DNA from 4 places in the Oceanobacillus kimchii X50 genome. Region 4 is predicted to be linked to each of the others. Evidence: riboswitches for the same ligand, from Rfam matches in the RefSeq annotation. Region 4 holds a riboswitch; each other region holds the start of a gene.
The links. A riboswitch is a leader RNA that binds a small molecule or an ion and turns the genes downstream of it on or off. The one in region 4 is predicted to bind thiamine pyrophosphate.
Positions count from the first base shown of each region.

Region 1: linked by a shared signal. The riboswitch ahead of thiT (energy-coupled thiamine transporter ThiT) and the one ahead of thiW (energy coupling factor transporter S component ThiW) in region 4 are both predicted to bind thiamine pyrophosphate.
Region 2: linked by a shared signal. The riboswitch ahead of C794_RS06995 (lipoate--protein ligase family protein) and the one ahead of thiW (energy coupling factor transporter S component ThiW) in region 4 are both predicted to bind thiamine pyrophosphate.
Region 3: linked by a shared signal. The riboswitch ahead of thiM (hydroxyethylthiazole kinase) and the one ahead of thiW (energy coupling factor transporter S component ThiW) in region 4 are both predicted to bind thiamine pyrophosphate.

Region 1 is NZ_CM001792.1:1,395,657-1,401,609, reverse strand. It holds gene C794_RS07390 (carbon starvation CstA family protein) at 1-1,287, opposite strand, end outside; gene C794_RS07385 (hypothetical protein) at 1,612-3,024, opposite strand; gene thiT (energy-coupled thiamine transporter ThiT) at 3,161-3,730, opposite strand; TPP riboswitch at 3,854-3,957, opposite strand; gene C794_RS07375 (M3 family oligoendopeptidase) at 4,016-5,794, opposite strand.
Region 2 is NZ_CM001792.1:1,311,715-1,317,667, forward strand. It holds gene C794_RS06985 (MFS transporter) at 1-147, opposite strand, end outside; gene C794_RS06990 (dicarboxylate/amino acid:cation symporter) at 328-1,560, shown strand; TPP riboswitch at 1,667-1,776, shown strand; gene C794_RS06995 (lipoate--protein ligase family protein) at 2,085-2,906, shown strand; gene lipA (lipoyl synthase) at 2,899-3,843, shown strand; gene C794_RS07005 (protein kinase family protein) at 4,076-4,684, opposite strand; gene C794_RS21175 (hypothetical protein) at 4,687-4,809, opposite strand; gene C794_RS07015 (DUF4064 domain-containing protein) at 5,263-5,655, shown strand; gene C794_RS07020 (protein phosphatase 2C domain-containing protein) at 5,754-5,953, opposite strand, start outside.
Region 3 is NZ_CM001792.1:633,284-639,236, forward strand. It holds gene tenA (thiaminase II) at 37-726, opposite strand; gene C794_RS03555 (Lin0512 family protein) at 750-1,109, opposite strand; gene thiM (hydroxyethylthiazole kinase) at 1,143-1,922, opposite strand; TPP riboswitch at 2,013-2,115, opposite strand; rRNA gene rrf (5S ribosomal RNA) at 2,449-2,564, shown strand; tRNA gene C794_RS03570 (tRNA-Met) at 2,652-2,728, shown strand; tRNA gene C794_RS03575 (tRNA-Asp) at 2,800-2,876, shown strand; gene thiL (thiamine-phosphate kinase) at 3,030-3,992, shown strand; gene tsaE (tRNA (adenosine(37)-N6)-threonylcarbamoyltransferase complex ATPase subunit type 1 TsaE) at 4,002-4,451, shown strand; gene tsaB (tRNA (adenosine(37)-N6)-threonylcarbamoyltransferase complex dimerization subunit type 1 TsaB) at 4,462-5,169, shown strand; gene rimI (ribosomal protein S18-alanine N-acetyltransferase) at 5,162-5,611, shown strand; gene tsaD (tRNA (adenosine(37)-N6)-threonylcarbamoyltransferase complex transferase subunit TsaD) at 5,608-5,953, shown strand, end outside.
Region 4 is NZ_CM001792.1:422,561-428,513, reverse strand. It holds gene C794_RS02430 (ABC transporter permease) at 1-573, opposite strand, end outside; gene C794_RS02425 (ABC transporter ATP-binding protein) at 570-1,418, opposite strand; gene C794_RS02420 (LytTR family transcriptional regulator DNA-binding domain-containing protein) at 1,530-2,570, opposite strand; TPP riboswitch at 2,665-2,780, shown strand; gene thiW (energy coupling factor transporter S component ThiW) at 2,861-3,370, shown strand; gene tenA (thiaminase II) at 3,367-4,053, shown strand; gene thiD (bifunctional hydroxymethylpyrimidine kinase/phosphomethylpyrimidine kinase) at 4,046-4,840, shown strand; gene thiM (hydroxyethylthiazole kinase) at 4,869-5,642, shown strand; gene thiE (thiamine phosphate synthase) at 5,649-5,953, shown strand, end outside.

The sequences.
Region 1 (5,953 bases), 970 kb from region 4:
ATAACGCATAAGACGTACGGATGTATCTAATGTTGTTGCTGCAAAGCTAACAACTATGATGGAAACTATTGTTGTAGCTATATCAGTCGGAATCCATAAACCCTGCGCTAAATTAGCTGCACCTTCTACAAAATTACCTAGTCCTATCGCATTTGCGTCTGAAAATGATGCGTATGCTTGAGAAAATGCATCTGTATTTGCAAATAACGTCCCAACTGCAAGTATAGATACAAGAGCGAGTACTCCCTCACCTACAGCACCAAAGTATCCTACAAATCTTGCATCCGTTTCTTTATTTAATTGTTTCGATGATGTTCCTGATGACACTAATCCATGAAAACCAGAGATAGCTCCACAAGCTATGGTGATAAATAGTAATGGCAATAGACTTTTATCTGGACTCTCATTAATAGCTGGTGCTGAAATACTAGGATTTGTGAAGATTAGTCCTAAATAGAGAATGCCTAATCCTACTACCAACTGATGCGAATTAATAAAATCTCTTGGTTGTAGTAATTTCCATACCGGCAATGTCGAAGCAATATAAACATAAACCATTAAAATGACAATCCAAATTAAAAATGCTGTTGATACACTTCCTAATCCAAACAACCCAGCTCCATCTTCTCCACCCATAAAACGCACAAGATCAATTTGTAAAAAGTCAAATCTACTTGCTAAAATTGCTGTTAAATACATAATTGCAAGCGCAACAAGTGAAGGGATTAACATTTTTTTACTTCGTTTATAAGCAGCGTATCCAATCCAAATTGCTAAAGGGATTTGAATGAATACTGGCAAAACACTAGATGGATAACTAATAAATAAATTTGAAATTACCCATGCAAAAACTGCATTTACCATCAAAACTAATATTAATATAATAAATAAAAATAATAGCTTTCCTCTTCTACCAATTAACTTATCTGCGATAGTACCGACGGAGTATCCTTTATTTCTAACAGATAATGCTAATGTTCCAAAATCGTGAACTCCTGCAGCAAACACCGTACCTAAAACTACCCATAAAAAAGCAGGTAACCATCCCCAGTAGATTGCAATTGCGGGCCCAAGTATTGGAGCAGCACCTGCTACAGAGGTAAAATGATGTCCCCAAAGAACAAATTTATTGGTCGGAACATAATCCACACCGTCCTTATAACGATGTGCAGGAGTGACATAGTTTGGATCTAATCGAAAAATCTTTTCCGCTACAAACTTAGAATAATAACGATAACCCAATATAAAAATAACAATACCGATTAGAGCAATAACAATAGCATTCAATTGCATACCTCCTCTTAAAAATATATTTGTATCAACTTATGTGTAAGCGCTTTTATTTAGTACAACCTAACTACTCTGAATCTATTTTTTATGTACTATCTTTTTTACAATTTAAAAATTGAATACTTTTCGTCATCAATTATCATCACCTCCTTTATTATATTATTAGAATTATTCTAACATATTCGACAAATTTGTATAACCTATTTTTAATTAATTTCAATTAAAAAATGCCCTCACACGTTCTGTAACCTCCAATTATTATTGAAATTGAAGTCTACGAAACAAGTAAAGGCATCGTAATTTGATTGTCTTATCACAGTTCTAAAGAAAGATAACTCCTACGATTGTTGCTATAATTAATCCGACTATTACAGGAATGAAATTCTTTCTAACCAAATCCATTACAGATACTCCACAAAAACCTGCTATTGCAATTAATGATGACCAAGCAACAATGGTGCCGCCACCCGTCCATATAGCTCCTAATTGACCAATACTTGCTAGTGTAGCAGCATCTACTCCACTTGTCTGAAGAGAAGCAGCTAATGCTCCCGTTAAGGGCAATCCTGAAAAACCAGAACCGTCTAAACCAGTAATAATTCCAATGATTAACACACTGAAAGCAACTAAAAATGAGCTTTCTGGTAGATATTGTTGAATGGAAGCAACAATATCAAATAATAATGCAGGCCCTTCTTCTACACCTAATATTTTGCCTGAGAACTCGGGACTACCAAGAAAGAAAAAGCCAGCGATAGGTATAACTGGCCCCATAGCTTTAAAAGCAAATACAAAACCATTAGTAATATGACTTCCTACATAGTCTAGTGCGTTTTGTTTTCCAAACGCTACTGTTGAGAGCAATAACAATATTACTGCAACTCCACCAACAAATGCAGCTCCATCACCACCTACTAATTCTGTATTCGCAATAAACTTACCATACATCATATACACGACTACAGCCAACAAAGCAATTGGTACAATAACTGCAAATAGTTTACTCCATGTTTGTAACTGTTTCGTTTTAGGATGGTGTACAGAATGCTCCGATTGCTGCAGCTGTTCTAATTCTCTTTCATTTTCCGGATCATTTTTTGAACGAATATGTTTGCGATAGAGTGTGTATGCAATTACGATTGCAACTCCACCAGCAACTAATGAGAGGATAAGTGAACGATCTGCAACGATACTTGTATCTATATTTGCTGCAGTTGCCGATAGGTTTGGAGCAACTTGGACGATATAATCAGATGATAATGCCATGCCTTGACCGGCAATTGCAATTGCAACTGCAGCTACCATTGCCGGTAACCCCGCACTAATTGCAGCAGGTACCAATAATGCACAAATTAACGGTACCGCTGGAGTCGGCCAAAAGAATAATGAAATTACATAGGTTACCCCTATTAATACAAAAAATGATACGTGCCCATTTACCATTACTCTTTGTATTGGCTGTATCATTCGCACATCTGCTCCGAGGTCTTTTAATGAATGTAATAAGGCAAGCATAAACGTAATAATCAAGAATATACTGAATAACTCTTGTGCTGCAACTAGATTAGCATGAAAGATGGCTGTAAATCCTGAAACAATACTGCCATTAAATACCCATGATAATATGAAAGTTCCTAATAAGGTCGGCAGTACAATCCCTTTTCGAAAAATCATTGTGATGATAATTACGAGTGTAAACAACCCATAAATGAAATGCGCTAGAGTTAATGTCATCCTACATTCTTCCTCTCTTTGAATGTACTATAGCCTATGCAAAGAGAAGTGTTTTCGCTACTGTAACTATCTTTCACTTAATAATAAAAGCCTGAGAACTTTTGGTCCTCAGACTTTGTTTGTGTGAGCAAATTGCCTACTTTGATTGAAGTAATGTTTTTGGTTGTTTATGGAATAAAAAGAATACAGCTAAAGCACTCAGTATAAAAGAAGGTAACATATACGAGCCATTATACAGAAGAGAATATAACCACGCTGGTTGTCCTTCTACTGCAGATCCAAAGAATACAATCCCTGCAATATAATGTGCAATAAAACGTGCAAATGAACCGATAAATACCCCTAGAGTAATTAAAAATAAGTATGATTTGATCTTATTTTCTCGAACATTTTTTTGTACTGCTTTTGCTACAACTCCTGCTAAACCAATAACTGTAAATGCGATTGCGTAATCTATGAATCCTTGTAATGGCACCATTACATATGCAGTCCCTACAGCAATTTGTAACATTCCCCATAGAAATCCTGATAATAAGCCACCTTTTAGTCCCCACCGAAACGCAACAATGAATATTGGAATCATCGCAAAATCAATAGAGCCGCCTTGTGGCCATAATTTTATTTGTAACGGAATTAAATCTAGTAAAAGTGCAAGCGCCGTAAATACAGCAACCTCGACTAAAAATAATGTCTTTATTTTTGTCATTATCTACTCTCCCCTTTAAGGTCAGAAACCGTTTTTTCACACAACAAAAAAGTAATGCCAAAGGGAAGCTTCTTGATGGGACTGCATTATACAGCCTTTGCTCCGCTCACACATTACTACTAACCATCAAAAAGACTACAATCCCTACGCTAGTATTAACTATCAGGTTCAAAGGGTCAGAACAATCATTGTCCACTCTCAGCCATATGGCTCCCCTTGCAGGCTTTTCTATTTACTTTTTTGCTATATTTTATTGTACGTTAAACTGGTTATTTATACAATAGTTTATAATTGAAGAAATGTCTCAACATCTTCCACACATAAGGAGATTGCCTCTTCCCAAAATCCATCTTTAGTTAAATCAACATGTAAATGTTTTTGTGCTAATTCTTCTACAGACATTCTTCCGGTATCCCTCAGTAAAGCTATATAATCATCTTCAAAACTTCCACCTTTTTCTTGGGCATGTTTATAGATTCCGAGACTAAATAAGTACCCAAATGTATACGGGAAATTATAAAAAGGTACTCCAGTTATATGAAAATGCATTTTTGAAGCCCAGAAGTTTGGATCATATTCATCCAATCTATCGCAGTACGCTTCTTTCTGTGCTTCTACCATCAATTGATTTAAGCGGTCTACCGATACCATTCCTTTTTTTCTTTCTTCATAAAAACGCGTCTCAAACAAAAATCGGGCATGTATATTCATAAAAAATGCAATACTACGCTGAATTTTCACTTCGAGTTGGGATCGCTTTTCTTCCTTTGTTGCCGCAGATTGTACAGATGCATCTGCAACAATCATTTCCGCAAAAGTAGAAGCAGTTTCAGCTACATTCATTGCATATCTTTGATTCAATCCATTAACATCATTCATTACATGTTGGTGATAAGCATGTCCGAGTTCATGAGCCAACGTCGCGATATTAGAAGACGTTCCAGAATAAGTCATAAAAATTCTTGTTTGTTCACTGTTTGGAAAGCTTGTACAAAATCCACCAGGACGTTTTCCTGGTCGATCTTCTGCTTCTATCCAATTTTTTTCAAAAGCCATTTGAGCAAAGTCTGCCATTTTAGGACTAAATTTCGCAAAATGATTAACGATAAATGCTGCACCATCTGAATAACTTTTCTTTTCTTCTTTTTTTCCAATTGGAGCACCAATATCATAAACACTTAATTTATCCAGTTCTAATAATTCAGCTTTCCTGTCTAAGTACTTTACAAAATGATGTTTATTTCTTTCTATTGTGCCCCACATCGCATCAAGAGTTTCTTGCTTCATACGATTTTTTTCTAACGGTTCTTTTAAAACGTTATCCCATCCATAATGCTTATAGGTTTGTAGTCGAAATCCTGCCAGATGATTTAATGTTTGGCTGATTAAATCTGCGTCTTTTTTCCACGCTTTAGACATTTGATCGAATACATACTTTCTGTTTTTACGATCTGGATGATTTGCTTTATTTGCAGCCTGTCCAACGGAGTACGCTTTTATTTCTCCATCTTCCTCAAGTTCAACGTTCATCTTCCCAACAATAGTTCCATACATTTGATTCCATGCATGATATCCATCAACGGAAAGGTCATTTTTTAACATTTCCACTTCTTTCGATAATTGTTTCTGTGCTTTGTCTCGTTTTTCTCTTAACACAAAGTCTAATTCTTTTAATTCAGGTGTGCTTATTAATTCTTTCCATTCTTTCTCTGGAACTCCAGCTACTTTTTGATCAATTAATGTGGTTAATCCTTCCATCTCTGCTAATAAATCACTGCGCTCTGCAACAAGAAGATTGGCTTGCTCATCTTTTACGTCTTGAGCGCTTAGACAACTAACAAAAGCAGATGCTTCACGAAATTCTTTTTGTAACTTCTCCAAATTTATAAAAAGTTTAGCCCATTCATCTAAATTAATAGATGACAGATTGATGTGGGTAACTTGTTGTGATAATAAAGTTATATCTTCTCTTATCTGTTGAACATGCTCCCGATATTCCTTAGAATCGCTTCCTCCTGGGAAGATCGTATCTAAATCCCAGACTGGTGTGAGTGTAACTGACATCAAATCTCTCCTTCATTTTAGAAAAATCTTTTATCTTCTTATTATAACGAAAGTTTTGAAAATAAACACTAAAAGAGGTTGGAACCAACAAAGTAATTGATCAAAAAAGAACTATTAACTGCGAGAAATATACTCGCTGACTGCGGGCGATTAGTAAGC
Region 2 (5,953 bases), 890 kb from region 4:
TAAAAGTCCTGTAGTAGATACTGGTACATCCAGGTCTGTAGCGAATTGTGTTAGTAATCCAGTAACAACATATTCTGTCATTCCTATCGCGAATGTACCAATCATAAAGATAGCTAGAATAGTATTTCGAGAAAATTTCATTGGCATATCATCTCACCTCTTTGTTAAAAAAATACATAGTGAATATGATATGACAGAAGCTACCTGATGTCTAGAGTAAAAATAATTATAGAAAAAATTACTTCATTTGCCTCTTTGACTTCAATAAAAAAAGGAGTAGAATATACTAAGTTAATGAAATGAAATTACATAATGAAGGTGAGATACATGAAAGAAAAATTAAAAGCATATCGATTTCCTATTATTTTACTGGCATCAATCATTATTGGGAGTATTATAGGGATTTTATTTGGTGAAGAAGCTACTATTATTAAACCACTTGGGGATTTATTTATTAATTTGTTATTTATGATTGTTATACCTTTAGTTTTCTTTACCATATCATCAGCGATTGCTGGTATGGATAGTATGAAACGTCTTGGGAAGATTTTGGGCTCTATGATTACGGTTTTTGTTGTTACAGGAATAATTGCATCTGTATTTATGTTAGTTGCTACTGTTATTTTTGAACCGGGTTCTGGTGTAAATATTCCCTTGGATACACCAGAAAATGTGGAAGAACAAAGCTTATCGGAACAATTGGTTAATACGTTTACAGTACCAGATTTTGTTGATTTATTTTCCCGAGACAATATGTTAGCACTAATTGTTTTTTCTGTATTGATTGGTGTAGCGACTGGTTTAACTGGGGAGAAGGGTAGACCATTCGCTACATTTCTAACTAGTGCTTCTGAAGTGTTTATGAAAATCATAAAACTCGTGATGTACTATGCCCCAATTGGTCTTGGAGCGTACTTTGCAGCACTTGTTGGAGAATTTGGAGCGGAATTAATTGGGGATTATGCGAAAGCAATTATCATTTATTACCCAGTTTCCGTATTATATTTTGCAATTGGCTTTACCTTATATGCATTTCTTGCTGGTGGTAAGAAGGGAGTTACTCGTTTTTGGAAAAATATCTTAGCTCCGGCAGCAACTTCACTTGGTACTGGAAGTAGTATCGCTGCTTTACCTGTAAACTTACAAGCGGCTAAACGTATTGGTGTTCCAAAGGATGTTCGTGAAACGGTACTTCCTTTAGGGGCAACGATTCATATGGATGGATCGTGTTTATCTGCAATGCTTAAAATTGCATTTGTCTTTGGCGTATTCAATATGGATTTCTCGGGATTTGATACTTTCCTAACTGCTATTGGAATATGCTTGTTGTCTGGAATTGTGATGAGTGGAATTCCAGGTGGCGGATTTATGGGAGAAATGATGATAATCACACTGTATGGTTTACCAATGGAAGCATTACCAATCATAACTGCCATTGGAGTAGTGGTTGATCCGCCTGCAACGATGGTTAATGTTACTGGTGATACCGTATCAAGTATGTTAGTAACCAGACAAATTGAAGGAAAAGATTGGATGGAGAAGAGTGAAAATTTGACCTAGACTTTTAAGGGTCCTTGCTAAATAAACGGAGTAAAAAAGTATCTTTACATTATATTCCATTATTGGTAAGCTTGGGTTGTTAGTAAATGACATTTAAATAGAATTTTTTTCACACTAGGGGAGCTATGGTAAATAGCTGAGATGAACATTGGATTGTTTAGACCCTTTATACTCGAACAGGATAATGCCTGCGTGAGGAAGTGTGGTCAATAGGCATAAGTATATTGACTACATTCTCTCATGATGAATGTGGTCTTTTTGTTTGTTTCAAAGAGGTTGTTCAAAGAGTCTGGTGAAAATAACACAGATCAGGGGGGAACTTCTGCTAAGATCGCCCACGTCCTGTGGACAACGCAGAAATCACCACATCCTGTGGAAGCTCGTTGGCTTGCTTTAGTTCCTCACGTATTAACTGCATACGTTCCGGTACTCAAAGCTAAGCCGCCTCGATCTTCTCGGTCCTTTTCATCCACCCTTTTAAACCCACACTTAAAGTGAAAAAGTTCGCTAAGGAGGAAAAATCTTTGCGAGAAAAATGGGCGTTCGTAGAAAACACTCCACAAGATGCAGCGATTAATATGGCACTAGACGAAGCTTTGTTGCATTGGCATCAAAAAGGTGAAATTCCACCAACTTTGCGATTTTATCGATGGAATGAACCGACACTCTCTATAGGATATTTTCAGAAAGTAGATGGTAAAATTGATCTTGAAGGTATTAAAAAGCATCAATGTCAATTGGTAAGAAGAATGACCGGTGGAAGTGCTGTCCTGCATGATGATGAATTGACATACAGTATTGTCATTTCAGAAAGGCATGAGAGAGTTGCATCATCTATTCGTCAAGCATATTACGATTTATCAAAAGGTATATTAAGAGCCTATCAATTGCTGGGGATTGAAGTAGATTATGCACATGAGCCAATCTCTAAAAATCGAAGCACGATTTGTTTTGAGCAACCCGCATTTTATGAATTGCTTGCAAATGGAAAGAAAATTTCAGGGAACGCACAAATAAGGAAAAAAGGAATACTACTTCAACATGGATCAATCCCTATATCTATGAATGTGGAGATGCTATTTGATTTATTACAATTTCCAACAGATCAAATAAAAAAAAGAAAGAGACAAGGATTTTATGAAAGAGCGACTACTATTAATAAGGAGTTAGGAGAAAAGCAATCCTATAAAGTGGTAAGAGATGCTTTTCAACAAGGTTTTTCAGAAATTTTAAATATCGAATTAGAGCCAATAACGTTGACAGAAGAACAGTGGAAAGAAGTGTATCAGATTGCCGAAGCTAAATATTCGAAGAGTAATATAAAAGGAGCTGTTTCACATGTCTAATCAACAAACTCATGTACGAAAGCCAGATTGGTTAAAAACAAGAATTAATACAAACAAATCTTATCGAAACTTAAAAAAGCTGATGCGTGATAATCGGTTAAATACAGTTTGTGAAGAGGCACGCTGTCCAAACTTACATGAATGCTGGAGCGAAAGAAAAACAGCTACATTTATGATTTTAGGAGATACGTGTACAAGGGGATGCCGATTCTGTGCAGTAAAAACAGGGCTGCCGAATGAGCTGGATTGGGGAGAACCAGAACGTGTGGCTGATTCTGTCACCGTAATGGGTTTAAAACATGTGGTAGTAACAGCAGTCGCTCGAGATGATTTGAATGATGGCGGTGCAGCAGTATTTGCAGAAACTGTCCGAGCTATTCGTAGAAAAAATCCAGGTTGTACTATTGAAATTTTGCCTTCTGATATGAAAGGAGATTATGAAAGTCTCCATACATTAATGGATAGTGGACCAGATATTTTTAATCATAATATTGAGACCGTTCGAAGACTTACCAAGAGGGTGCGAGCTAGGGCTACGTATGACCGTTCATTAGAGTTACTCCGACGTGTAAAAGAAATAGCTCCAAAAACACCAACAAAATCTAGTATAATGGTTGGTCTAGGAGAAGAAAAAGAAGAGATTATTCAAGCAATGGATGATTTATTAAATCATAATGTGGATATTGTTACACTTGGCCAATATTTACAGCCAACGAAAAAACATCTAGAGGTAGTGCGTTACTATCACCCAGATGAATTTGAAGAACTGAAAAATATTGCCTTAGAAAAAGGCTTTTCCCATTGTGAAGCTGGTCCACTAGTTCGTTCCTCATACCATGCGGATGAACAAGTATCTAACGCAGCAGCTCAACGAAGAATTAAATATATGAAAGGTGTAGAGAAGCAAGAAAACACTCAACTGGATTTTAATTTCTGAGTACCATAAGTAGGGCATAGACAAAGTAAAACGGGTTGCTCAAAAGAAGAATGATAATAAGATTTAGCGGTAGAAATATACTTTATGTGGGGTGAAAGTCTACCAGGTGTTATGAGCAATCAGAATCTCACCAGTCACTAGTTAGATAAGCGGAGTATATCTCTGGTTTAAACTAATCATTCGAATTTATCTTTTGAGTAAACCCTTTTGTCTTAACCTATTATTAAATAGACTATTTATTACGAAGCCGATATAGTTTGGAAACGCTATTCATTATCCATTTTGGAATTTTAGTAGGAAAATAAGTTCGATGATAGTATTTTTCATATCCATTTTTTAAATCTTGCCATTGAGTGCATTGTTTTTCCTGAGAAAAACGAGCAACATCAATAATTTTAATCGTACCTTCTTTTGTGACAATCAAATTGTGTAAATGAATATCGGATGGATTTAAACCAACGTCCCTTGCATATTGTAATCCATTGTCAACTTGGTGTACATAGTCTGATTTTAATAAAATTCCTTCCGCCAAGCATTCAAAAAAAGTTTTTCCCTCAATCAAATCCATTACCAAATAGTTGGGTCCAGACTCATAAATGGTTGGATAATAACTACTGCCTTTTAGTTTTTCATAGTTATTTTTTTCTTGAATAGCTGTTTTTTCAAAAGGTGGATAAAATATTTTAATGACTCTATGCTCTCCGTTCACTTTAAATACAACAGCACTTCTTCCCGTCCCATAAACCTGCAAATCAGGGTGATGTTTCAGTACTTTTACTTGATTATTTTTATTTGAAAATGAAACGGTAGAGACATAGAAGTTGTATTGAGATGAATTCATTATTATTTAAACTTACCTTTCCTTTTTGCTAGTTTCTTCTTAATTAATGGTAGAGCGTGTTTCTGAGCTTGTTTCATTCCTTCTTTTACCACTTTTGATTTTAATAATTTTGTGAGTTTAGACATATAATTACCTCCTTTTAAAAGTGTGGCAATAAGTCCATAAAAAGAGACCTTTGCCCACTAAATTGAGCAAAGGTCTCGCAAGCAACTTAATAAAAAGTTGCCAGCAGTGCCGAGGATTCCTCCTGTAATGACGACAGCTGCTATTATGCTACTCCCCTTTGGGATTAATTTAAATGATATTTGAATATATTATATAAGCTTGTTTTTTTATAAGCAAGCATTTAGCATCATATAATGTAAAACTCGAATCTCATTCTTAGAATATTTGGCAGTATGTGTTTGGATAAATTATACTATTCACAAGAAAGTATTCATATGACTAATAATATTATAATTACTAAAAGCCTTTTACGAGATACATCTAACTATGATAGGTGTTGATTTACTGTGGGCTATGGTTACGAGAAAAAAGAGTTAACAAAAATACACGGATGAATGAAAGGAGAGAAATGAGTGAATCGATCTATTGAAAAGATTTTGAGTACAATTGCAGTTTGTGTCGATGCAGGATTTGTAATTTTTCTTGGGATTTTTGCACTTATAATTAATGTGAATCTAAGAGAGGGTACATCTGCTGTCCCTCATGGAGATTTACCTATAATCTTTTCTATTTTTCTACATCTATTATGGCTTCCGGCAGTTATGTATTTAATTAGTTTTATATTGGGATTAATAGGTGTTCTAAAATTGAAAGTAAATAGTAAGTTATCCGGTATATTGTTTATTTCAGCTAGCTGTATAACAGGTATGTTTATTTTTACAGGATTTGGTATTCATACTTTACTGTATATCGTTGCAGCAATTATGTGTTTTGTTAGAAAACCGAAAGATAAAATTGCAGTATAATATAGGTTGAGGAGATGTAATAATGAGACAAATAATTGCTTTGGGTGGTGCTATATGAATCTACAACAACTGAAATCAACTGCTAGCAAGAATGAGGTTTAGTTTAATTCATCACTCGGCATCGATACATTTTTAGAATTTAATACTTTCCAAGAAATGATGGTCGTACTATCTTTGACCTCTTTTGATTGTAAGGTTTCTAACATAGAAAGAATTATTTCTGTATCCTGCTGTGCAGATTCTGAAAACAAATTAAAAATTCTTTCCGGGTGTGCAAAGGGTGCATGAGGACATTCTA
Region 3 (5,953 bases), 210 kb from region 4:
TTATAAGTAGTTCACTTATTATTAAAAATCCTCTATTTAAAAGGATGCTAGATTTGTTGCTTTTTTCGAAAGCCATGTTTCAAACGTATAGGACATTTCCCAGAATGCAAGCTCATATTCTTTCGCGATAATAAATTGTGTTTTGATTTTTTCCTTCTCTGTTTCTCCTGCTTGTTCAGCTAATGTATCGAGCAGGTCAATCATTTCCTGTGTGGATTCCTGGAACCAATCACTCCCATAGGTGTTCAACCAGTTTTGATAAATTTTCTCTTTTGGTTTCGCATCCCTGTAGGTCAAACCAATATCCGCATATAACCAGTAGCATGGCAGCATTGCGGCTACAATTTGAGCTAAACTTCCGGACAACGACGCACGGTACAAATGTGATGTATACGCGTAGGCAGTTGGTGCTGGTTTAAAATTCTCGATTTCCGCATCTGTAATCTGTAAAATTTCTGCATGCTCCTTATGCACCGTTAACTCTGCTTCAGCTGTCTTCTTTGCTTTTTCAGCCAGTTTAGCAGCAACATGAAAGTCATCTGAATGGGCAGCCGCAAAAGCATGCACCTTGCCGTAATGCTTCAAATAATAGATATCCTGCAGAATATAATTTTTGAATGTTTCTAGTGGCAAATCACCACTTACAATACCCTGTACAAATGGATGATTTAAACTTAACTCCCAACTCTCTTTCGTTGCCTCTCGCAATGACTCTGAAAAACGCATAGAGAATCCTCCTTAATTTTTGTTTAATAGCCTACTTCTACAACAGCATTAACAATATACATTAAATCGTTTTTATCCTGCTGATCTTCCAGAAAAATCCCACTAGTTGTTGCCATGCCTCCAGGCAAGACCTCAACAGTGACTGTGCCATAAGGAATTAATTGTTTTATTCTGTAGTGATCCAATTTTTCCTGATCCAATGGGATGCCCAGTTTTACATGTACCTTCATCTTATCTAAATCACCATCTGGTAGAATTTTCTTCATTCCTGGCATAGAATTGGTATGGATTGCATGCATTACTGCTCGTTCTGATGCAATATTCACATCTTGTCCATGTACATCTACTCCTGTCCCTGTCTCGATAAATAGAAGATTTTCCATTTGCTTTCCCTCTTTCCATAATGAAATATATCCTTATAGTTCTTGAACTTGTTTGTATTTTTCTACTTTTTCATCCGATAGAAAATACAACTCGTCGAGTAAGGCTGGAATAAATGTTCCAGGCCCCGCTGCTTTTGCCATTGCTAATTCAGCTGCAATGCCATAACTTGTTACAGCATATATACCTGCTTTATAAAAATCATCAACTACGCTCACAAAAGGTCCAACAAAAGATGAAAGTAAACATCCACTAGCCGTAATGTTTTGTAGCATTGCATGCCCGTTTTTACATAACGCAGTTCGCTCACCATCGGTCACAACGTCAACTTTTCCAGTTGAAATGACAACCGTATCATATTTTTTAGCGACTGTTTTTGCTATTTCTGGATCGTTTTCTTGAATAATGGAATCTGGCCCTTTTGCTTTTTCTAGCTTACTAGCCAACACAGCTATTTCCCCTGCATTAGCACGTATTACGGCTAGCTTTACCGTTGTAAGTATGTCATCAATGATTTCCGTCCGAAAATCTGTGCCTCCAACTGCAATGGGATCAAGAATAACTGGAACCCCATTTTCGTTTGCTGCTATTCCAGCCTTTAACATTGCTTCTCCACGTTCTTCCGTTAATGTCCCAAGATTCAGCACTACTGCGTCGGCAATTTCTCCATAGTTTTTTGCCTCTCTTGGAGTATGGGACATCGCAGGTGACGCTCCGATTGCGATTAAACCATTAGCAGCAAAATTAATCGCAACTTCATTGGTAATATTAAAAATAAACGGCTTATCTTCTTTAATTTTTGTAATAGTATCCATCAAAAAATCTCCTCTCTAAAAATTAGAATGAAGAACAAAAAAACCACCCCGAAAATGGAGTGGTTGTGTATACAGCTAAAGAATAGGTATAACTTGCCAACTCCACTTTCCTACGCTGGTATTAACCAGTTCAGGTTCAAAGGGATTAAGAAATGAATCTTATCTCAGCCAAATGGCACCCCTAGTGGATTTTTATTTATTCTACCTATATCTTATTTCATTTTTTCTTAAAAGTAAAATTATTCATATGAGTCAATTTCCGTAATTACTAAGTTTAATACAACGAATATTTTAGTGACAGTTTTATAGCAATGACTTGGCTTTGGAAGTAGTCGACTATTATAATTAAAAGTAATCTAGAAGAAGTAATTTGTTTTGCGATACTAGAGCTTCACTTCAACGTTTACAAGCTGTTTTTTCATAAAAACAAACGATGAAATAAAAAAATATAAAAAAATTATAAAAAGGTATTGCTTTTTTATAGTTATATGGATATAATATTACTTGTCCTTGTTTTTAAGGATTGTCTGGTAGCGATAGCGAGAAGGTCACACCTGTTCCCATGCCGAACACAGAAGTTAAGCTTTTCAGCGCCAATGGTAGTTGGGGTTTTACCCCTGCAAGAGTAGGACGCCGCCAGGCAAGGATAATTTATCCTTAGATTGGATATAATATGTGAGTATAACACATAGAAGTGTATGACCATATTTTCCATATCATAAGTCATATCGCGGGGTGGAGCAGTCTGGTAGCTCGTTGGGCTCATAACCCAAAGGTCGCAGGTTCAAATCCTGCCCCCGCAACCAAATTATTTAATATTACTATAGTAAGATCCAGATTCACTGAAATACTGGATGCCATACATAAGTAAAAAGTTGGTCCGGTAGTTCAGTTGGTTAGAATGCCTGCCTGTCACGCAGGAGGTCGCGGGTTCGAGTCCCGTCCGGACCGCCATGAAAATTATATTAGAAGTTGTAGAACACATGGTTTTAATTGAAACCTGTGTTTTTTTAGTTTGTAGACATAATTTAGTCGTCCAATTTTTTTCTTTTTTCTTTTGTTTTTGCTATGATAGTTGGTAGTGAATACAAAGAATGGTGATTTTAAATGGATGAGTTTTCTTTTATAAATTCGATTAAGCCGAAGTTTTATCAACAGTCTTCTCTGTTAAAAGGAATTGGAGATGACGCCGCGGTTTTTCGAAGTTCGATGGATATTGTTACTGCAGTAGATACCTTTGTAGAGGATGTACATTTTTCTCGTTCTACAATGGAACCATATCATATAGGTTATCGTGCATTAGGAGCCAATATAAGTGACTTAGCAGCAATGGGAGCTTCACCTAGTTTCTATTTAGTTTCTATCGTTATACCAAAGAATTGGATTCAAGAGGAACTGTCCCAGATATATTTAGGTATGGATGATTTAGCGTCGAAATATCATATGGATATTATTGGTGGAGACACCGTTTCAGGTAAACAATTAACAATCTCTATTACAGTAATTGGATATACCAACACAAATAAAGCTCGATGTCGTCAGCATGCTAAAGAAGGAGACATTGTTTTTGTTACGGGCACGTTAGGGGACTCTCAGGCAGGGTTTCATATCCTGACCAATGAAAACAACAGATATATTGATCAAGATTTTTATATAGGTCGACATCGAAAACCAGAACCGAGAGTGGCTTTTGCGCAAGCTCTAGAAAGTCTGGAAAGAGTATCTTTAAATGATGTTAGTGATGGGATTGCTAATGAGGCAAGTGAAATTGCAGAAGCCTCTAATGTGTCTATAGTTCTAAGTGAAAATGACATACCAGTTTCACGTTCTTTTAATCAATTTACGTATGAGCAACAGTATCAGTGGAAATTATCTGGTGGCGAAGATTTTGAACTTCTCGGCACAGTCGCTAAGTACGATTGGGATGTAGTAAAAAAAGCTGCTGAGCAGACAAACACCCAATTAACGATAATTGGTAATGTTATAGAAGAAAACAAGCATCCTGTTTATATAGAAGATAATGATGTGCGTAAAGTGCTTAAAAAAAGCGGATATACGCATTTGAAGTAGGTGAATTAAATGAAAATACAGCTTCGTTCTCCCGAAGAGACTAAAACTCTCGGCCAGAGAATAGCAAAGTTGTTGCATCCTGGTGATGTTATTACGTTAGAAGGTCAGCTAGGTGCTGGTAAAACAACGTTTACGAAAGGAATTGCTTCTGGACTAGAAGTGAAGCGTCATATTACGAGTCCTACGTTTACAATCGTGAAAGAATATCGTGGGAAAATGCCTTTATATCATATGGATGTCTATCGTTTGGAGGATTCACTTGAAGATATTGGCTTTGATGAATATTTTCATGGGAATGGAGTCTCTGTAGTTGAGTGGGCAGGGTTTATTGAGCCATTCTTACCCGAGAATCGTTTAGATATATCTATTCAGTACACGGATAATGAAGATATTCGTGAAATTGATTTGTATCCTCGAGGATCTCATTTTGAACAAGTAGTAAGCGAATTACACGGTTAGGAGTTTATGTATGAATATACTTGCAATCGATACTTCCAATCAAGTATTAGGTGTGGCATTATTAAAGAATGGAGAGATAATCGCAGAACTTACAACTAATCTCACGAAGAATCATTCCGTTCGTTTAATGCCTGCTGTTGAAAGTCTTATGCATCAAGTATCTATACAACCAGAAGATCTTGATCGAATTATAGTAGCAAAAGGTCCCGGGTCATACACTGGAGTAAGAATAGGCCTATCTACTGCAAAGACGATGGCTTGGGCATTACAAATACCAGTAGTAGGTGTCTCCAGTTTAGAGGTACTCGCATATCAAGGAAAGTTCTTTAACGGAATTATATGTCCTTTCTTTGATGCGAGAAGAGGATTAGTGTTTACTGGTGGATATCAATTTAATGATAATAAAATTGAAAAAGTAATCGAAGAAGAAAATTTACTTATGACTTCCATGCTTGATAAATTAAAAAAGCAGGGCGAAAAGGTAGTATTCTTGAGTCCAGATATTCATGAATTTAAAGAATTAATTAAAGAGGAATTAGGGGAATTAGCAATTATCCCTGAATCTGTCTATCATCTTCCAAAAGCTTCGCATTTAGGTCTTGCAGGGATGAATATAGAATCGGAATCCATTCATGAGCTCGTCCCTAATTATTTACGTTTAGCGGAAGCAGAAGCAAATTGGCAAAAAAGTCAGAAGGAACATCAAGCGAATGAATAATATTACGATACGTCCAATGGAACTTACTGATATTCCTGAAGTTTTACATGTAGAAAATGCATGTTTTCAAACACCTTGGACAACGGATATTTTTTATCAAGAATTAATAGAAAATGCTCATGCGTATTATTATGTCGTTGAAATAGAGCATACAATAGTTGGTTATATTGGTTCGTGGATTGTTTTAGATGATGCGCAAATAACAAATTTTGCTATTTTACCAAGTTATCGTAGAAATAAACTAGGTGAAAAGTTATTTCGTTATGTGATGCAGCTTGCCATATCAAAAGGAGTAGAACGTCTTTCACTAGAAGTGCGTGCATCAAACATAGCAGCACAGTCCTTATATAGAAAATTTGGTTTAGTTCCTGGTGGTATTCGTAAAAGGTATTACACGGATAATCATGAGGATGCCATAGTGATGTGGGTGAATGTAAAATGAAAAAAGATACAATTATATTAGGTATAGAGACAAGTTGTGATGAGACTGCAGCCTCTGTAGTAAAAAATGGTAGAGAGATTATGTCCAATGTAGTTGCATCTCAAATCGAAAGCCATAAACGCTTCGGGGGAGTTGTGCCTGAAATTGCATCTAGACATCACGTTGAACAAATTACAATTGTGCTTGAAAAGGCAATTACTGAAGCTGGTGTTACTTGGAAAGATATAGATGCCATTGCAGTTACAGAGGGGCCTGGATTAGTGGGAGCTTTATTAGTAGGTGTGAATGCAGCGAAAGCATTAGCGTTTGCTAAAAAGAAACCATTAGTTGGGGTGCATCATA
Region 4 (5,953 bases):
TAACTGAATAGCTGGTGTATATTCTAACACTTTCAGAAAAGGATATTCTTCTGCAAACCCAATAAACATATTAGACATTCCAAATATAAACATTACAGGTAAAATATAGATGGAAGCTTCTAAAACAGAACGAGTGATTAATCCTAACCAAGTTCCTAGCGCAATAAAGAATACAAGAGATAATACAACTCCTACTATTACCGGTATAAGATTAGAAGGTGAAAATCCTGAAATCAACATAGAGATATACGTAATTACTAATGTGATAACTATTGTTACGGCACTTTTTCCTGCTAGTATCTCCGTAATGGTAGCAGGTGAAAGCATCAAACCACGAAGTGTATTCTTTTCCTTTTCTTCCGCAATAATTGCACATTGAAGAAAGGCACCTACCATAGATAAAGAAATGCTGATAATAAATATATGAATTTCTAATGGAACAACATCCATCCGTCCATATATGAGCGCAAATACGAGTGGTAAGATAATCGTTGAAGAGACATACATATTACGATATAAGTCTTTTAAATCCTTTTGAAAAATTGCCATAAAACGTTTTACAGAAAAAGTCATACTAGTTCCCTCCCCGTTACTTCTACGAAAATATCCCCTAAAGTTGGTTCTTTTGTGCTGATGGTTTCTATACGATCTTCTGAAATATATCGTTGAATATCATTAGCAATAGAAGGGGCTAAAGGTAATTCCAATTCTCTACCATCCCTTAGCTCTAGCAACACTTTCTCTTCACGATATTGCTTCTTCAAATTTTTAGGGCCATCCAATAACTGCACAGAACCTTTATTCAAAAATGCTACACGATGACATAAATGATCTGCTTCTTCCATATCATGTGTTGTTAAAAATACCGTTGTTCCTTGTTTATTCAATTCTTTTAATCCTTCATGAATGTGCTTCGAGTTCACGGGATCTAATGCTGAAGTTGGCTCATCCAAGAATAATATTTCAGGGTTATGAAGTAATGCTCTTGCCAAGAGCACGCGCTGTGTCATACCTTTTGATAACTTGGCAACTTGTTGCTTTGCTTCATTTTGTAAACGAACCATCTCTAACACTTCATTAATGCGGTTCTCTTGCACATCATATAATTGCGCATACGTTTTTAAATTATCGTAGATAGTGAGACGGTTATACAAACCACTATTATCTGTAACCACTCCAAATCGTTTTCGTTGAGCTGGCGATTTTAATTGTTGAACTGGTACACCAAATACTTTTGCTATTCCAGAAGTGTGTGTTAATTGTCCAGTTAATATTTTTATTGTGGTTGTTTTTCCTGAGCCACTTGGTCCTAAAAAACCGAATGTCTCTCCTTTCTCGACTTGAAAAGTTACATCGTTAAGTGCTTGCTTATTTTGATAAACTTTTTCTAAATGACTTACCTCAATGACTGAAGTCATGTAATTCCCTCCTGAAAATCCAATTTTCATTTGCATCTTCAGAATACTGTTATATCAAGGTATTCGCACTAAATTTCCGATGAATGGAGTACCTAATAGGTTAAATGGAGCTTAATCGACTCCTAAAATTTGCTTTAATTCAACCAACTTTGCTTTCGATAACGGTACTTGAGTTTTTTCTTTATCTTGCAAAACAAGACTGTAACTATTTCTCGTCCAGGTAATTACTTCTCGTACTTTTTGTAAATTTACGATATAAGATCGATGACATCGGAAAAATCCTTGATGTTCTAATTTTTCTTCTAATTGACGAAGCGTAAATGCTGTTCGAAACGATGACCCTTTCATATGTACTACAGCTTGACCTTCATCACTTTCAATGTAGTCAATCTCTGGAGGATCAAGTAGTACTATCTTGTCATTTACTTTCGAAGGTATTTTATTTAGCTGAAAAGAAAAATCTTGCTTTCCTAACTCTTCTTCTGAAACTTCGTCTATCTCTTGCTTCTCTTCATTTTCTTCTGTTTTAATTTCAACTGTTTGTAACCCTTCCTCGTTAAGTCGGTAAACTCTTTCTGCTAATGTAATTGCACTTTCCATATTAGATGTCAGTATTAATACACCTTTTTTATTCTGCTTAAGATGGTTTAAAACATGAACCAATACTCGTTTCGTTTCTAAGTCAACATTCAAATCCGGCTCTTCAAAAAGATAAATACATGCATCCTGAATAATTGTTTTCCCATAATGAACCCGCTTTTGTTCAGACTCTGTTAATTTACTAATTGGCTTATCCTTCACTTCATGTAATTGTAGTTTTTCAATCAATTCTTGATGGTTGACCTTTGTTTGATATAGTTGTTCAATAAATCGAAAATACTCTTTTGTATTCATTCGTTCGTAAAGACCGTTACTCAATAGTTGTAGTCCTAACGCTTGAAAATACTTCACTTTATCTTCTAATGTAATTCCATTTAATTCGATGCTACCGTTATTAATTTTTTTATCTCCAACAATCATTTTTATTAACATCTGCCTAACATTTAAGGAGGAATGAATCGCTGCAACTTCCCCTTCTTGAATCGTTAAATGAAACGTCGAAAACAAGATGTGGTCACCTTGTCGATATTCTAGTTCTCTTAATTGAAGCATCTATCTCAGTCCCCTTTGAATCCCAATTTTATGTATTCAGATGACAGAATTTATTTATTTTGTTACAGTTAATATGAAGTAAATAAATACGAAAAGCAACTACTAGGGGTGCCCAGTACTATGTGTGGGCTGAGAGGAAAGCACCTACTTTCCGACTCTTATGGACCTGATCTGGTTAATACCAGCGTAGGGAAGTAGTCAATAATTTTGATGATTACATTCTCAGTATACCAAAACCAGGTCCTTTAATTGGACCTGGTTTTTTGTTTGTTTTAGAAAGGAGAGATAAAGTGAAAAACACCCGCGTCTTAACATTGATGGCTGTCCTTGTTGCCATTGGAACGATTGGTTCACAGTTATTATGGTTCCCTGCTGGTGTCGCACGAGCGTATCCTGTTCAACATGCAGTAAATGTTATGGCAGCAGTGTTACTTGGTCCAGGACCTGCTGTTGGTGTTGCTTTAATGATTGGTTTACTTCGAAATCTCTTAGGGATAGGAACATTACTAGCTTTTCCCGGAGGAATGATTGGCGCTTTTTTTGCAGGGATACTTTATCGAAAATGGCGGCGTCATCGTTTAGCAGTAACAGGAGAAATACTTGGAACCGGGATTATTGGTTCTTTTCTTGCTGTTCCTTTTGCTAACTTTTTAATGGGATCGAGTGTTGGTGCGCTTGCATTTCTACCAGCATTCATCATTAGTAGTGTTTCAGGAGCGTCCATAGGTTGGTTTATTTTATCTCGAGTTCATAAAGTGAAACCAGAACTCTCACACACTCAGAGGAGAGATTACTCATGAAATTCTCAGAAGAACTAAGATTAGAAAACAAAGATATTTTTACACTTATAAAAAATCACCCGTTTGTAGAAGGGATAGGAAAGGGAATACTATCCGTAGATGCAGTTCGTCACTATGTTCAAGCGGATTATGCTTATTTAAATGGATTTATGAAAACTATTGGCTCAGCTATTGGTAATGCAAATCATCGTAACGACATCGCTTACTTTAGTGCTCTAATGCTGTTTTCATTACATGACGAAATCCAAGCCCATCTGTGTTTCTGTGAGTATATTAATGTAAACTACGAAGACTTACAAGGACAGCCATTACCTCCAACAGGAGATCATTATGTTAAACATATGATGTATCATGCCCAAACAGGAACTACAGGTGAAGCAATTAGTGCGCTTTTGCCATGCCCTTGGACGTATTATGAGATCGGAAAATATCTAAATGAAACGTGGCAAGTATCGGATAATCACCCATTTCAAATATGGATTCAATGTTATGCAAATACCAAACAAGATGTTGAGGAAATGTGTGAACGACTTGATGAACATGCGAGTCATGCTTCAGAAAAAGAAAAAGCAAGTATGAAAATTGCTTTCCGAAAGAGTTGTCAATTAGAATACTTATTTTGGGAAATGGCTATGTCTACTGAGGAGTGGCCGTCATTGAAGGAGGATATAAATAATGAATAATGTATCATGTGCATTAACGATTGCCGGCACAGACCCTAGTGGTGGAGCTGGAATACAAGCAGATTTAAAAACATTTCAAGAACTTCAAACATACGGCATGTCTGTCATTACTTCCGTAGTAGCTCAAAATACTACTGGTGTAACTTCCGTCCATCATATGCCAATCAATATGATTGAAGATCAACTTGAAGTTATAATAAAGGATATGCCTATTCATGCCCTTAAAACGGGAATGATTGCCAATAAACAAATGATGGAAATAATCTCCAAAAAAATTGAGAAAATGGATGCACCTTATGTTATGGACCCAGTTATGGTTGCAACAAGCGGTGACTCGCTAATAGATACAGAGGCCCGATCATTTTTAAGAGAATATTTGCTCCCCCAAACCGCACTAGTGACTCCTAATATTCCAGAAGCAGAATTTATTACTGGTCATTCTATTGAAACATTAGAAGACATGAAAGATGCGGCAAAACATATCGTTGATCATTTCAATGCGGATGCCGCATTAATAAAAGGGGGCCATATGAAAGCAGATGCAGTAGACTTTCTATATGATGGATCTGCGATGCATACATTTTCAGCTAAACGAATTAATACAAAAAACACTCACGGTACGGGTTGCACTTATTCTGCTGCTATAACTAGTTATCTCGCTAAGGGGTACTCCATGGTAGAGGCAGTTCAGAAATCAAAAGACTTTGTTACTGCTGCAATATCCCAATCGTTTGAGCTCGGTTATGGGAATGGGCCGACAAATCACTGGGCAATTCGGGAAAGATAAAGGAGAAACTAAGGAGAGGGAGATATATATGCAAGTCGATATTATTAAACAAGTTCGTGATACTAAACCACTTGTGCATCACCTAACCAATCAAGTAGTAATGAACTTCTCAGCTAATGGGTTACTTTCATTCGGCGGTTCGCCAATAATGGCAAAAGCGATAGAAGAAGCAGAACAAATTGCCGCAATTTCAAATGCCGTTTTAATTAACATCGGTACGTTAACTTCCATTGAATTGGAATCTATGATAGCTGCTGGAAAAACAGCAAATGAACATAATATTCCTGTATTATTAGACCCTGTCGGAGTTGCTGCCACTTCTTTTAGACGAAAAGCTATTGATAAAATTTTAGAGGAAGTTCGTCCCACTGTGATAAAAGGAAATGGTGGTGAACTAGCAAGTCTAGTTGATATCACACTCGAAGCAAAGGGAGTTGACTCCGTTGGTGACGGTAATTTAGATGAAATCGCGCAAAAAGTAAGTCGAAAATATAACACTGCCGTTATTGTTACCGGAGAAACAGATGTTATTTATGTGGATAATCATTTGATTCATAATGGTACAGGACATCATTACCTATCAACCATAACCGGTTCTGGTTGTTTATTAGGTTCGATTATTGCAGCATGTTTAACCACAAAAGCACCATTGAAAGACCAATTAATTACAGCGGTTTCGTTCTATGGACTTTCAGCTTCGTATGCAGCTAATCAAGAAAGTGTTCGTGGTCCAGGCAGTTTCTTACCTGTATTCATTGATTCTCTTTCAAAAATGCCACAAGACCTTACGAAAGGAGAATAAATGCTTATGAAATTCCAAAAAAATATGCTTCGGAAGTATTTTATTATGGGAAGTCAAAATTGCCATAGAGACCCACGAGAGATTTTACAAGAGGCAGCAGCTGCGGGAATTACTGCTTTTCAATTCCGTGAGAAAGGTAAGCATTCTTTAAAAGGCGCTGCAAAAGTTGAACTTGCAAAAGATTTAAAAGCTATTTGCCATGATTTTCAGATCCCTTTCATTATTAATGACGATGTTGATTTAGCAAAACAATTGGATGCAGATGGTATTCATGTCGGTCAGGATGATCAACCTGTAGAAGTTGTGCGGAA